One region of the Lactobacillus sp. ESL0680 genome, then DNA from elsewhere that is predicted to be linked to it. Evidence: predicted binding sites of a transcription regulator. Region 1 holds the regulator's gene; each other region holds the start of a gene.
The links. The regulator LexA, encoded in region 1, represses DNA repair genes until DNA is damaged. The targets are predictions, from matches to a motif close to CNAACANNTGTTNG.
Positions count from the first base shown of each region.

Region 2: a site for LexA is predicted at 3,458-3,471, ahead of recA (recombinase RecA). Genes of this name have one in related genera too.
Region 3: a site for LexA is predicted at 1,844-1,857, ahead of xerS (tyrosine recombinase XerS). Genes of this name have one in related genera too.

Region 1 covers NZ_CP113945.1:1,009,938-1,015,298, forward strand. Annotated here, with positions in the region: gene OZX58_RS04870 (ABC transporter transmembrane domain-containing protein) at 1-777, opposite strand, end outside; gene OZX58_RS04875 (YneF family protein) at 854-1,072, opposite strand; gene OZX58_RS04880 (DUF896 domain-containing protein) at 1,143-1,391, opposite strand; gene lexA (transcriptional repressor LexA) at 1,536-2,159, shown strand; gene OZX58_RS04890 (uracil-DNA glycosylase) at 2,183-2,833, opposite strand; gene OZX58_RS04895 (nucleoside phosphorylase) at 3,018-3,782, opposite strand; gene rplS (50S ribosomal protein L19) at 3,887-4,234, opposite strand; gene trmD (tRNA (guanosine(37)-N1)-methyltransferase TrmD) at 4,358-5,074, opposite strand; gene rimM (ribosome maturation factor RimM) at 5,064-5,361, opposite strand, start outside.
Region 2 covers NZ_CP113945.1:490,156-495,516, forward strand. Annotated here, with positions in the region: gene OZX58_RS02485 (DNA translocase FtsK) at 1-633, shown strand, start outside; gene OZX58_RS02490 (SDR family NAD(P)-dependent oxidoreductase) at 807-1,535, shown strand; gene OZX58_RS02495 (RodZ family helix-turn-helix domain-containing protein) at 1,603-2,676, shown strand; gene pgsA (CDP-diacylglycerol--glycerol-3-phosphate 3-phosphatidyltransferase) at 2,705-3,265, shown strand; gene recA (recombinase RecA) at 3,540-4,646, shown strand; gene rny (ribonuclease Y) at 4,778-5,361, shown strand, end outside.
Region 3 covers NZ_CP113945.1:823,403-828,763, reverse strand. Annotated here, with positions in the region: gene OZX58_RS04075 (S9 family peptidase) at 1-658, shown strand, start outside; gene xerS (tyrosine recombinase XerS) at 723-1,790, opposite strand; gene OZX58_RS04065 (helix-turn-helix transcriptional regulator) at 3,154-3,513, shown strand; gene OZX58_RS04060 (manganese-dependent inorganic pyrophosphatase) at 3,585-4,514, opposite strand; gene OZX58_RS04055 (LysR family transcriptional regulator) at 4,575-5,361, opposite strand, start outside.

The sequences.
Region 1 (5,361 bases):
CGTAATCGTATATGTTAGCCCAATAATAATTGTGCCTAGCGGATCAAACAAAGCATCCCACTTGAAGACTTTTTTATTAATCTTGATCGTATCATCAACCATCTGGTCAAATGCGGCGGTATCTTCGTCTCCTTGACCAAAAGTTTTGATAACTTTCATTCCCGAAACGGACTCCTGCGTCTTATTGTTTAACCGCGAAAAAGCCGCCTGCGACTCATCAAAGGCATCATGCAGATGATTACCCAATTGCCATGCACCCCAGGCTAAAAATGGCAGGGGCAATAACGCCACAATTGTCAGCCGCCAGTCAACAAAAATAATCATCGCTATCATGGTTGACACGCCCATAATTAACGAATCGACCAAAGTCAAAACGCCAGCCCCAGCAACATCTTGGATTGCAGAAACGTCATTTGTTGCGTGCGCCATCAAGTCACCAGTTCTGTGCCGCTGGTAAAATGTCTGGTCCATCACCATAAAATGTTTAAACAATTTTGAACGTAATTGCCGTTCAAGTTCAGCTGCACCACCCCAAATTTGTTTACGCCAAAAATAGCGAAAACCATATAGCAGTAAGGCAGCCGCGATAATCGCTAAAACTAATCCGCCATACTGCAGCCAACTAATATGACCTTGGTCAAGCTGATCCGCCATCAAACCTAAAATCCGCGGCGGTACTAAATTTACGATTGAAGTCAGTGCTAAAAAGGTTACACCAATTAAATAGCGCTTCTTTTCCTTTTTAAAAAACCAACCTAATTTTAAAAAAATTCCCATCTTTATTCCTATCTGACTTGCACCAAACTAAAAAAAAGACGGGGAACAATCCCCGTCTTTTTAGTCAATCTTAAGATTAATTATTTTGATGCTTCATCATGTTCATCACTTGGTTAACCTTCTTTGCAGAAGGCTTTTGTCCCATTTGTGACATCATCGCAACAATCATATCTTCACTGATTGGTGGATTTTCCTTAAAATATTTTTTCATGTATGATCTTGCACCGTAAAAGCCGCCAATTAAGCCGACTAATAGCGCAACAATAATTAAAACAATTGCTAATGCCAAATTCATAAAAACTAACTCCTCAAAATATCCAATAGTTATATCTTACCTAAACTTGCATAAAATTTAAAGGTTAAAATTAATCTTTTCTTAAACCTTTGCGTCTTTGTGCCTCTTTAGCCTTTTCAGATGTGACTTCCTTACCGTCTTTATCGATAATTACCATATCTTCAACGTTTTGCTTAAAACTAGCCCGGAAATTCTTTAAAAATTCTTGGTGCAGCTTCTTGCGTTCCTCTTCCTCTTGCTCGGTCAGATTACTCGCCTTTTTCTTACGGTATAATTCATTAATTCGGTCAATTGTTTGCTTTTCTTTATCTTGATTCATTTTTGACACCTCTTATTAAAAAAGTCTACCTTATTTGTCCCCAGAAAAAAAGTTTTAGTTCTTAGAACGTTTGTTTGTATTTAGCAAAAATCTTTGGTAAACTTACTTTATAGAAATTTTATCTTATAGTAATGGGGAGAAATTATGCCTGTTAATCATGATTCTAAACAATTAGAAATATTACGCTATATCTATGAAACCGTGGCGGACCGTGGTTTTCCCCCAACTGTTCGTGAAATTTGTGCCGCAGTTAATCTTTCTTCTACGTCAACTGTTCACGGACACCTGGCTCGTTTAGAGAGAAAAGGACTGCTAATTAAAGATGCAACTAAACCGCGTGCTTTAGAAATCACAGCAGAAGGTAAACGAGCATTAGGTATTAAACCCAACGAAATTCCAGTTGTTGGCGTTGTTACTGCCGGTCAGCCAATTTTAGCGGTTGAAGACGTTGAAGATTACTTCCCCTTGCCGCCAGATTTAGCCAACGATGCTGGTGACCTATTCATGCTAAAAGTTCACGGCGAAAGCATGATCAATGCTGGTATTTTAGATGGTGATAATGTCATCGTCCGCAAGCAAAGTTCCGCAATTAATGGTGAAATCGTGGTTGCAATGACTGAAGAAAACGAAGCAACCGTCAAACGATTTTATAAAGAAAAAGACCATTACCGCCTACAGCCGGAGAATGATACGATGGCGCCAATTATCCTTGACCAAGTGCAAATCTTGGGTAAGGTAGTTGGTCTTTATCGGAATAACATCAACTAATTAAAAAGACTAGAATTTAAATTCTAGTCTTTTTCTATGTCTAAATATGGCTTCAAAGCAAGCCAATCTTCTTTAATAGTTTCCGTTAACTTGCGATTATAAAAAACCGCTGCCGGATGATATTCCATAATCAAAGTATATTTTTCTTTCGACCATTCATAACCATCTTCAGCAACATTTAATTGCAAAATTGGTGTCTGCTTAATCACCTGACCATGTTCACGTGAAATACTGTGCCCCGGTCCCAGCAAACGTTCAATTGCAGTCCCGCCAACCGTGACAATAATTTTAGGCTGGACATGGGCCACCTCATAATCAAAGAATGGTGCATGAGCTAAAACTTCTTTTTTAGTCGGTTTTCGGTTTGGGTGCTTAATAACGTCCTTGTTTTCTTTTTTACTAAAAACTGTTTTGGTTGCATAAGGGCGGCTGCGAACCACGCTGGTGATATAAACATCATCGCGAGTCAAGCCAATTAATGCCAATGATTTCATTAATTCCTTACCTGAACTACCATGAAACGGGACATGCGAGACAATTTCATCTCGACCGGGAGCCTCACCGACAATCATTAGCGCTGGATCTTGTGGTCCTGCACCTTCATTTAGCCCCTCTAATTTCATTCCATGTGCTCTTTTTTGCACTTTTTTAATCAGCCATTCTGGATACTTCATCACGTATTATCGCTTTCATTTCAAGACATTTGCGAGTTTCCACATCTACTCGTCAATTTAACTTCACAAACTTTTTGGCTTTAAACATCAATAATCATTGATATTTAAGCATTTATATTTTTATTTGTGAAATTTATCCTAGTTTCACATTAGTTTCACACTGCAAATTTTCACAAGCATTATGCTAGATTTTTGCTAAAATTTGTGCAGCTAATTGTAAAGCTAGTTCATGTGCATCCCTGCCCCAGCTGCGGTCTTCATGCTTTTCCAAATCACTTAAAGAGTCCGCCGTAAACAAGATTTGCGCAAAATCTACCTGGCGAAAGTTTGCGCACGTAGCTAAGGCTGCACATTCCATTTCAACGCAAGAAGCACCCAACTCTTTAAATTGCTTAACTTTAGCTGGCGTCTCTCGGAAAAAGCCATCGGTTGTCCAAGTGGTAACTTCTTTCACCTTAAAATTATTCTGCTGCATTAATTCTTCAACTCGTCTTAAGTAAGGACCTTCTAAACTAATAAAATTACCTGCGGGCGCGTAATGAAATGAAGTTCCTTCATCACGAATTGCCTTAATTGGCACCAAAAAATAATTTTCCGGCAAATCAACCAGTACGCCGGAAGAACCAATGGCTATGACCTGCCTCACACCATAACCGATTAACCAATCAAGCAATTCGACAGCTGCCGCTGCACCGATTTTCGCCTGACAGAAAGTGATTTTTTCATTGCCTAAATTAACCTCATAAATCGGCGTCTCGCCTTCAAAACAATCATAATGTCCCAGCTTGCGATACGGATATTGAGACAAAAAGTTAGCAATTGCCTCAGAAGTAATAAAGGCAAATAATAATTTTTTGGGAAAATGATAATCAAGCTCAGCCCGCTCATGATCGGGATCCAGCACAGCGCTAGGATTTGGATCAAATTGCGTTAAAAACGGTTTACTCATTTTATCACCCTCCAATTATAGAAACATATTTTTATAGTACCACAAGTAACAAAAAAAGAACCATCTTTTTAAAAGATGGTTCTTTTTTAATGGTAAAGCGTGAATTAACGACGCTTTTCTGCGATTCTTGCAGACTTACCATGACGTTCACGTAAGTAGTAAAGCTTAGCACGACGTACACGACCGTGACGTAATACATCAACCTTAGCAACACGTGGGTCGTTAACTGGGAAAGTACGTTCAACACCAACACCAGAAGCAATCTTACGAACAGTGTAAGTTGCAGCAATGCCAGCACCCTTTCTCTTGATTACGACACCTTCGAACATCTGAATACGTTCGTGAGTACCTTCAACAACGCGAACATGAACACGAACAGTGTCACCAGCGCGGAAGTCAGGAATATCATCACGTAATTGTTCTTTAGTCAATTCTTGAATTAATGGATCCATAATTTTTTCTCCTCTTGCGGCATTCATTAACGCTACCTGCGCCAGCGGAACACCCATAACTCTTAGTGCAGCTAAATGCCAACACCTTTAATATCTTAGCAAATTCGCCGTATTAACGCAAGCTTAATCCTCTTTTTTAAATTCAGCAAGCCAGTCACGTTCTTGAGCACTCAAATCATAATTTTCGAGCATATCTGGCCGAGCTAAATAAGTTGCTCTAAGTGCTTCCTTGTGCCGCCATTCGGCAATTTTTTGGTGGTTGCCTGAGGTCAATACTTCCGGCACCTTCAAGCCTTCAAAGTCGACCGGTCTCGTATACTGCGGATATTCAAGTAATCCGTGAGAGAAACTTTCTTCAACTGGGGAAGCTGCATTACCCAAAATCCCCGGAAGCAGCCGCACTGTCGCATCAATCATGCTCATGGTTGGCAATTCGCCGCCGGTTAAGACATAATCACCAATTGAAACAGTTTCATCAGCCAAATCATAAATCCGTTGGTCAAAGCCCTCATAATGACCACAAATAAAAGTTAGATTTTCTTCATTAGACCAGCGTTGAGCCGTTTGCTGGTTGAAGGTTTGGCCCTGCGGTGCTGTAATAATCACTTTACCCTTATTAGTCAGTGAATCCAATGCCTTCTTAATCGGCATAATTTGTAAGACCATTCCCGCACCGCCGCCATACGGTGTATCATCAACGTGATGGTGCACATCACTGGTAAAATCGCGAAAATTAACTAGATTAAGTGCCCATTTACCGTCTTCTAATCCGCGCCCCAGCATTGAAGTCTGCAGTGGGGTAAACATATCTGGAAAAAGCGTTAACACGTTAATCTTCATCGCGCAGACCCTCCATTAATTCAACATAAACCTCTTTGCCAGCAATATCGACCTTTTTAACCACATCATCAATATAAGGAATTAGGTATTCCTTGCCTGATTCTTCGGTTACCTGCCAGACATCGTTAGCACCAGGAGACATAATATCGGTGATTTTCCCCAAAATTTCGCCAGTTTGATTATCTAAAACTGTGCAGCCGAGAATATCACGATAATAGTAAACCCCATCGGGCAAGTCGTGTTGGGCGTCTTCACTTACAACCAAGGTTTTGCCCTTTAATTTTTCA
Region 2 (5,361 bases), 520 kb from region 1:
GTTGATGAATTGAGTGACCTAATGATGGTTGGCGGCCATGATGTCGAAGGTGCAATTGTCCGCTTAGGGCAAATGGCGCGTGCTGCCGGAATCCACATGATTTTGGCAACGCAAAGACCGAGTGTTGACGTAATTACCGGTCTGATTAAGGCGAATGTGCCGTCGCGGATTTCTTTTGCCGTATCTAGTGGTGTCGATTCGCGCACAATTCTGGACCAAACGGGAGCGGAAAAATTATTGGGTCGCGGCGACATGCTGTATATGCCAGTTGGTGCTTCAAAGCCGGAACGAATTCAAGGAGCTTATGTTGCTTCTAGTGAAGTGGAACGAGTTATCTCCTGGGTTAAGGACCAGCAGAAGCCAGTATATGATGAAGAAATGATTCCGCAAAAGAGTAGTGATAATGCGACAGATGACGATGAACCGGAAGATGAATTTTATTCTCAGGCAGTTGATCTGGTTAGACGTCAGCAGACAGCCAGTGTGTCAATGTTGCAACGCCGTTTTAGAATTGGTTATAATCGAGCTGCTAGAATTGTGGATGACATGGAAGCTAAAGGTGTTGTTGGGCCTTCTGAAGGTTCCAAGCCGCGGCAGGTTTTGTTGCCGCCAGAAGATACATCTGAGAAGTAATTTTTAAGAAAGTTTAGCATGTGGCAATTTTAGCTAATTTTACGGTTGAATAATGTTAAAATTAACTCGAACATTGTGATTGTAAAAGTGTAGAATTGGACAAGTAATTGTTATATAATTTGTAATGCTGTACAAATTAATGGCTCAGAATTGGGCAGAAAAGGAATGTTAGAATGCAGCGAGCAATTGTGTTTGGCGCTACTGGTGGAATTGGACAAGCTATTTGTGCGGATTTGGCACAAGATGGCTGGTCGCTTTATATTCATTGCAGTCAAAATTGGCAAGCGGCTTGCGAGTTAAGCGAAAACTTGACTAAGCAGTATCCCCAGCAAGATTTTATTCCAATTAAACTTAGTTTTTTGGTTGATGACCGGGAGTTACAAACTTTTGTAAAAGGATTACTGCCAATTAATGCGGTTGTTTTTGCCCAAGGCATTACCGATTATAACTTTGTCAGTGGGCAAGACTTACATAAGATTGACCAAATTATGCGTGTAAATCTAACAGTGCCAATTAAGTTGACTAGCTTGCTTGAGCCGCTTTTGATTAAAAATGATTTTAGCCGTATTGTCTATATCGGCTCGGTTTATGGCGGTCAAGGCAGTGCAATGGAGTCTGTTTACAGCAGTTCAAAGGCTGGCTTAACACGCTTTGCTCAAAGCTACGCGCGTGAAGTGGCATCAGCTAATTTGACAGTTAATGTAATTGCTCCCGGCGCGGTTAATACACCGATGAATGCAATGTTTGCACCGGAAACAATGGAGGAAGTCAAAGGTGAAATTCCTGCTGGCAGACTAGCTGAAGGCAGTGATATTTCATTTTGGGTCAAGACTTTACTCAGTCTTCGTTCTGGCTATTTAACAGGTCAGACGATTTATGTCAGCGGTGGCTGGCTGTTATAAGTGTGAAAAAAAGTAGTAGTATATGTTATACTCTAGTTGTTAGTGGAGAATTTTTAAAGAGGTAACTATGGCAGATATCGGAGATAAATTACGCAGTGCCAGAGAGGCAAAGGGACTTTCAATTGCAGATATTGAAAAAGCAACCAAAATTCAAGGTAGATATCTGACGGCAATTGAACAGAATGATTTTGATAAACTCCCTGGTGATTTTTATGTGCGGGCCTTTATTAGACAATATGCACAGATTGTCGGCTTGGATGGTAAACAGTTATTAAGCGAATACCATCAAGAAGTTCCTGCAGCCCAACCAGACGAATACGTTGAAGATTCGATTGATAATAAGAGCGAAGAAGTTCGTAAGACAACCAGCAACAAAAAGAAATTGTGGAAGAATTATTTGCCACGGATTATTGTTGGTCTGGGAGTAATTGTTGTGATTTTGGTTTGTTATGTGGTGTACGCCCATTTTTCAGCAAGTCATAATCAAACTACTAACCCAGATAATGGGGTTTCGATTTCTTCAGAAAATACCAATAAAGCTAAGAAAAAGAAGCCAGTTGCAGTTAATCCAGTCAAGATTAAGGAATTAGCTGCCAACCAATTCCAAGTTACTGGCTTGAAGAATAATCGTAATTTAGTTGTGCGTGCTGGTGACCAAAGTATTACAGTCACGATTTCTGTTAATGGTGTTAGACAAGCATCTCAAACTTTAGCAGCTGGACAAAAGCAAACAATTGCCATTCCTACTGATGCCCAAAATGTTGGCGTTACGCTGAGCAATGCGTCAGGAACTAAGGTAACTGTTGGCGGTAAGAAAGTACCATATGATGCCCAAAATGGCAGTTTGAGTTTGACCTTATTGATTGGCGAACAACGTAGTCAAACTACAAGTCAATCAAATTCAACTCAAAGTAACCGGACAAGTACCAATAGCGGTACAACTGGTTCAAGTTCTAATTCTAGTCAATCTACTAATAGTTCAAACAATCAGACTACACATAGTACGACTACTAATAATACTGCAGAGCATAATCAAACTACCCAAAATAATGGTCAGAGCAATAACCAGACTAATACCACTAATAATGGCAGTCAGTCTGATAGTTCAACTCACTCTTCAACCACTAACAATGGCAGATAATTATCGAATATAGGAGAAGTAGTAGAGAATGAATTTACCCAATAAATTAACTGTTTTTAGAATATTTTTAATCCCAGTCTTCGTGTTAATCGTCATGTTTGGCGGTGATGCAAGTGTCCAAGTTGCTGGCAGTACAGTCTATTGGCGGTTAGTAATCGCCGCAGTTGTGTTTGCTGTAGCTTCTGCAACTGATTGGTTTGATGGTCACATTGCCCGTTCGCGTAATATGGTAACCAACTTTGGTAAGTTTGCCGATCCGTTAGCCGACAAAATGTTAACAATGACCGCCTTTATTATGCTGGTTGAATTAAAATTAGCACCAGCTTGGGTGGTAGTTATTATTGTTTGTCGTGAGCTTGCAGTTACTGGTTTACGGTTGATTTTGGCAGAAAACAAGGGTCAGGTAATGGCTGCGGCAATGCCTGGTAAGATCAAAACAACTTGCCAAATGCTGTCAGTTATTTTCTTACTGATTGGTGATTTTTACCACATTGGAACGATTCTGCTCTACTTGGCATTAATCTTTACAATCTATTCAGGTTGGGATTACTTCCATAGTTCATGGGGCGTTTTTAAGGGCTCAATGTAATTATAAATAAATTTAAAAGACGCTGACTTGGTTAGCGTCTTTTTGTATACTTTTAAAATCGCCTAAGGATGCAACATTTTTGCTTAATTAATTCTTACTTGTTAGCATTAAATTAATAGAATTGGTAAAAATGGCAACTTTTTTCGCAAAAAAAGATAATTTTGGCGTATTTAATAATGCGGGATAAAAGAATAAACATTTGTTCGGTTTTCCTTGCAAATAAACAAGAAATCAAAGTATAATTAATGGGTATTAATTAGAGGAGGAAAATCGCTTGGCCAAAGACGAAAAACAAAAAGCACTGGAAAGTGCATTGAAAAAAATTGAAAAGAATTTTGGTAAAGGCGCCGTAATGCGGATGGGCGACAAGGCTGATACTGAAATTTCGACGGTTCCGTCCGGTTCGCTGGCACTTGATGCGGCTTTAGGTGTTGGCGGTTACCCACGAGGAAGAATTATTGAAATTTATGGACCTGAATCTTCTGGTAAGACGACGGTTGCTTTGCATGCTGTTGCCGAAGTGCAAAAACGCGGCGGCACGGCTGCTTATATTGATGCTGAAAACGCAATGGACCCAGCTTACGCCCAAGCTTTAGGTGTTGACGTTGACGCGCTTATTTTGTCACAGCCAAATACTGGTGAAGAAGGCTTGCAGATTGCGGATACTTTAATTGCTAGTGGGGCAATTGATATTTTAATTGTCGATTCTGTTGCTGCATTGGTACCACAAGCTGAAATTGATGGTGACATTGGGGACAGTCACGTGGGCTTGCAGGCACGATTAATGAGTCAGGCATTGCGAAAGCTTTCCGGTAATATTAATAAGACCAAGACCATTGCGATTTTTATTAATCAAATTCGGGAAAAAGTTGGTATTATGTTCGGTAATCCTGAAACTACACCTGGTGGTCGCGCCTTGAAGTTTTATTCAACCATTCGTTTGGAAATTAGACGAGCTGAAAAGATTAAACAGACTGGCGGCGATATTACTGGTAACCGGGTAAAAATTAAGGTGGTTAAGAATAAGGTTGCGCCGCCATTTAAAGTTGCTGAAGTCGACATGATGTATGGTCAAGGGATTTCTCAAAGTGGGGAATTACTTGATATGGCAGCTGATAAGGATATTATCGCTAAGGCGGGTTCGTGGTATTCATACAATAATGAGCGGATCGGCCAAGGTCGCGAAAATGCCAAAAAATATCTTGAAGAACACCAAGATATTTATGATGATATTCAACATCAGGTTCGAGAAGCTTATGGTATTGATGAAAAATCAATCGCTGATCGTGAGGATCCAGAAAAAGTTAAGGCTAACAAGCCGAAAGATGAAACTGCAACTAAGGATTCTTCCCAAAAAGAAGCCGATAACAAAAGCGAATAGAGTTGAAGAAATTGACCTTGACCTCGGAATTTGAGGCAAGGTTTTTTTCTTGTTCATTGACATGTGTGCCGTGGTTCTTTATCATTAATATTGTGTGAATAATCTAAAAAATAAAAAAGGCGATAGTAATCATGACAAATATAATTTTGATTCCCGTCGCGGTTGCTATTATTTCAATTATAATTGGGTTAGGAATTGGTTACGCAATTCGTAAGAACATTTGGGAGAAAAATGCCCAAAATGCGCAAAATGATGCCGACCATATTTTAACCGATGCAAAAGCACAGGTTGCTGCTGCAAGGACTGAAGTTAATGCCCAAAAGCAAGCAACAGAAGCCTTAAAGCAGAGTGCTGAAAACTCTAAAAAAGAGAAAATTCTCGAAGCTCAAGAAAAAATTCAGGATTATCGGCAAAAAGTAGAAGACGAATTAAATGTTAAGCGTGATGAGATTGCGCGTGACAATAATCGTTTGAAACAACGAGAAGATACCCTCGATCACCGAAATTCTTTACTTAAAGAGCAAGAGGATGGACTCAATCAAAAAAAGGATCAATTACAGAAGCAGCAGGAAGAACTTGATATTAAAGTTAAGGCTGCTGCTGAATTAGTCGATCAAAGACAACAGAAATTGTATGAAGTCGCGCACCTAGACAAGCAGCAGGCTAAGAAGTTGGTTTTGGACCAATTAGCCGATCAGCTAGTCAAGGAGCGGGC
Region 3 (5,361 bases), 190 kb from region 1:
AGCTTATGGTGAAACCTTTTTCCATGAATTTCAAGTTTTAGCTAGTTGGGGCTACGGAATAGTTTACGTTAACCCGCGTGGCTCAACCACGTACGGTCAAAAATTCTGTAATGATGTTGACGGCCATTATGGCGAAAACGACTTTTCTGACGTCTTAGCTGGTCTAGATTATGCCTTGGAACATTTCCCTGAATTAGATAAGAACCATCAATACATCGCTGGTGGTTCTTACGGCGGCTTCATGACAACTTGGGCTGTAGGGCACACCAAACGGTTTAAAGCAGCGGTTGCCCAGCGCTGTGTTAGTGATTGGATCAGCATGAATGGCACCTCAGATATCGGTTATTGGTTCGACCGTCAAGAACTGCAGGCAGACTTATTCAGCGACGACGAAGCCCTTGAAAAATATTGGCGAATGTCTCCGTTAGCTTATGCCAAAAACGTAACAACGCCGATTAGATTACTCCATGGTGAATGGGATATGCGTTGTCCAATTTCACAAAGTGAGGAGTTCTTTACTGCCGTTAAACTGGCAGGGGCAGAGACCGACATGATTCGCTACCCGCAATCATTCCACGGCGTGTCACGTAATGGCTTGCCGTCTCTTAGAATCCACAGAATGTATGATATTAAAGAATGGTTTGATAAACATCAATAAAAAATATCGCAGTTTTATATCAAAAGCCCAGTTATTGTCAAATAACTGGGCTTTTTGTCTATTTCTATTTATTTTCGGTTTCAGAAATTTCGTTTAATGCGTCACGCTGTTTCTTTTGATCGACATGCGTATACAAATCAGTCGCTGAGGTGCCTTTTTGTCCAAGCTGCTGTGCTACAAGCACCTGGTCTTTAGTCACGCCATAGAGCTCAGAAGCAAGCGTATGACGCAATTTATGTGGCGTTAACGGGTGACCGAAGCTAGCAGAATACTTGTTGACCATTTTTTCAATTGCGTTAGTGGTCATTCTTTTTGTTTGCTGGTGCCACCGCGTTAAGAAAAATGCCGTTTCTTTCTTAGTAGCAGAATAACGTTCACGTCTAACTTTTTGATATTCAGTGATATAGTCTAAAGTCCATTCGGCAATTGGAACACTATCACGCTGGCCACCTTTACGAGTTACATCAAGTGTAGCTTTTTTAAGGTTTAAATCTGCTAAATTAACGCCGGCACATTCAGAAACTCTAATTCCTGTACCTAAAATCAAGGCAATAATTGCCATATCACGTTCTTTATTGATTTTGAAGGCTGGCAATGCCTGCTTATTGCAGTGCTGCTCGTACTCATTTTCAATAAAATCAAGAAACTGATATTTTAATTTACCAATGTACATGTGCGACTCAAGAATATGAGCTCGGTAATTCAGCGTTTTAGTATTATTAAGCGAGTCGATTTTAAGCATGACATTGCGTTCAAAGTAGGGCTGACCATCATTATTGTCAGCTGTAATCGTTAAAAACTTGAATAGAGAGCGTAGGGCATTAATTGACCGATTAATCGTTGTCGGTGAGTTCAAATGTCCCTGTTGATTTTTCACGTGCCCCAAATAGTTAATGTACAGCATAATGTCATTGCGCCGTAAATTAGCCAGCGTGTCAACGCTAATCTGACTATTATCTGGTGCAGATGAAATTCCTTCTTGACGCAGCCAGTCAAAAAAGCGCCGAATTTCGGTTAAATATTGGTATGTTGTCGTTAAAGAATGGGTAGTGCCGAAATTATACTCTTTAACAAAATCCGGCATGCCCTTAAGTTCGGTTTCAATTAAGTCTAAATACTTTTTAGTTTCCACAAATCTGTTCTCCTTAAAAGGTTGATTACATTTAATAATTATAAAGCAAAACTAGAATGTATGTTCGTTTTTTGATTATGCAAGTATTATAAACGAGCAGAGGAGGGAGACTAGCAGGCTTGAAGAGTCACAAAAATCAATATTCTAAGGCTATAAACTCTTATTCTTGCTAATGAAATAAGTTTTGCAGCAAATAGATTTTGTCAAAAATACGTTCAATATTTACAGTTAATTTTCTATAAATTTCAAAAATTGTATTTCATAAAATTCGTCTACAAGTCATTAAATAAATTCAATTAATCAAACTAATTTAGCTAAAAACACTGTCATGTAGCCATTTATACCTATCATTAAAATTATAGTTTTAATGATAGCATACGAAAATTATTAAGTAAACCCAGCTTAACCAAACACCAAACTCGATCAAGTACTCCTCTCATGAATATGTCGCTTCAATCAGCAACCAAACATCAATCTTCAAATTGCCAATCTCTTACAATTAATTATTGTTATTAGCCTTTAAACTCTTAATAATAATCCAAACTAGGTAATTAAGTTTGACAGTTATCGGGCAAAACCAGTTAATTTGACCGTAGAATTACAATCTCAGCAATAAATAATAATGATTACTGCTCACAAAATTAATTTTGCTGCCGCTTATTAACTAAATAATCTTATTAGTAACAATTTGTCATACTACTAGCAATTAACAGCGACTCTTCCAAATTATAGTGATTTTTCAATATTACTTTACATAATATATATTATACGAAGTTATTACTTACGTAATTCTACCAATTACTCTTTTATATTCTCCTTCCCAAGTTCTTTCCTCTTAATTTTTTCTTGCACCACATAACAACACTAAAAAAGGATTTGCACTAAACAACTTCATAAAATAATTGCTGCCGAAAGAAAAATTCGGCTACTAAAAATTAATAAATATTCACTTAAATCAAGTAATTATTTAATTTATCTATCTATTTAATAAAAATTATCTTTAAAAATTTAAATTTAAAGCACTTACTTGACTAAATTTAAATATATAACATTTAATAATTAACTATCCTTTAATCTTGCTATCCTACACTCCCATATAACAAGCCATTTACCCATTTAAGATAATATTTGCCACTTTTTGCCTTTTTTATTTTAAGTTGACTTTTTCTAGGTGCATTTTTATTTGAATTTTCAGCAAAATGTCCTACAATACTATCTGGGGTTTTTAAAAGTGAGTTTTAAGTTTTACATTTATTAGTTAAACTTAAAGCTTACACTTATTAATTTTATTGTTTTATTTTGTAATATATTTATTTTATAATATATAGGATAGAGTTTATTTTTTGAAAGGGTTGTTTATTCCATGAGTATAAATTTAGGAAAAGAAATATGCCGTCGTCGACGTGAACAGAAGCTGACACAGGAGGATCTCGCTGAATTAAGTGATTTGTCAGTTAACTTTATCTCACGTCTTGAACGTACTAAGAACCAAAACATTAGTATTCAAAAGCTTGACTCAATTGCCAGAGCTTTGAACACAACTACACCGGACATTATCATGAACGCTTACCGCTTTAAGGAAGTTAAAGCGGAAAATCATCAAGATAATACTCCAGTATTCATCAAGAAGGTTCTTAACGAATTAAGAAAAATGGCTCCTGAAAAGGCTGAACGCGTATGCAAGTCTTTCATCATTTTAGCCAAAGAAATTAACAAAGATTAATTTTTAAACTTAAATATCAAAAAAGACGAAGTAGGATTAATTCCCTACTTCGTCTTTTTTGATATTTAAGTTTAATTAAAAGCTTCAGTCAATGGTGGGACAACTTGCTTCTTACGCGAAACAACTCCTGGTAAACTGATTTCTGAATCGGTAACCTTACCAAATGCCTTTTCAAATGCTGCTTGAGCCTCATCTGAGCCCACTACAAGAGCTTTTGAATCGGAATCAAGAACATTAGTAATCAAGAGCATAAACATGTCATAGCCGTTAGCAGCTGATGCTTCTTGCATTGTCTTTAAGAAGGCATCTTTACGTTCCATTGCTTCTGGCAAGTCAACAACATTAATTTGTGCAACACGGACGTTTTTGCCGTTAAGAGCAAAACTCTTAGCATCCAAATCAATTAAGTCTTCTTCTGACTTAGCAGCGATGTTTGTACCAGCTTTTAACTCTTCAAGACCATAAGTCTGGTAGTCAACATCAGCAATCTTAGCCAAAGCTTCGACAGCTTCTTTGTCATCATCTGTAGTCGTTGGTGACTTGAGCAGCAAAGTGTCAGAAATGATTGCGGAAAGCATAATTCCGGCAATGTTTTGCGGAATTTCAACACCAAAGTGCTTGTACAACTTCCACATAATTGTACTTGTACAACCAACAGGTTCTGCTAAGTAAAACAGTGGTGAACTAGTGTCAAAGTTCATAATCCGGTGGTGGTCAACAACGTGAGTTACTGTTACCTGGTCGATATCAGAAACACTCTGTTGCGGCTCATTATGGTCAACAAGCATTACCTTATCAACTTCATTAGCAGCGGTTTTAATTACCCGTGGTGCTTCAAAGCCAAACTTCTTTAAAGCATAGGCAGTTTCATCGTTAGGTTCACCCAATGCTACAGCTTCGGTGTTAAAGCCCAACTTGTTTTGTAAGTATGCGTAAGCTATCGCAGTCCCAATCGCATCAGTATCAGGATTTTGGTGGCCAAAAACTAACTCTTTTTCCATTAATCTTCCTCTTTCTTCTTTTATAAAATAATCGTTCTATTCTATTTTAGCTAATAGACGTTATTTATCCAAGAAATTTTTAAATTCGGTCAAAATATTATTGATCCGCGGAACATCTTTTTTGCCTTTACGATAAACTAACGACACAGCAAATGGTTTAACTTCTTTTAAGTGAACTGGCGTCAATGTAATCTCATCTTTATGAGCTTGATAATATGCATCACTGACAAACGTATCGTAATCAGTCTCTTGTGCTGTCTTAACTAACTGCTCAGTTGCTGAAAAACTAATTGGAACAGTCAGGCAGTCTTTGACGTTGGTCTTAGCGCCAAGCTTTTTCTTCATTAATTGTGTTAAGTAGAAATCATCTGGATAAGCAACCCATTCGCGATGAGCAAAGCGAGAAATTGGGTATGACTGCCCTGCCTCAACTGTATCTTTATGAGTTAACACCGTCAATTGATCTTCATAAATCGTGCAGTGTTCATATTGGTGTTGTAATTCAGCCTGACTCTTCTTGGTACTGTCAGGTAAGAACATAACTGCAATATCAATTAAGTTATTGTCCAAGTTATACCACAAATTCTTGCGGTCATAATACGTCACATTAAGCGTAACATCAGGATTCTTTTGGTTAAAAGCAACCAAGAACTGCCGCAAAACTTCAGAGTTAATGCTATCTAAGATACCGATTGAGACTTGACCCTTGTCAGCTTGAGTAAACTCTTGGATACCGCTGACAACTGAGTTAATTGTGTTCAATAACTTAATTGCCCCAGTCTGCAGTTCCTTACCAGCTTCAGTTAAATAAAGCTTTTTACCCATTTGACCAAACAAGGGTGTACCA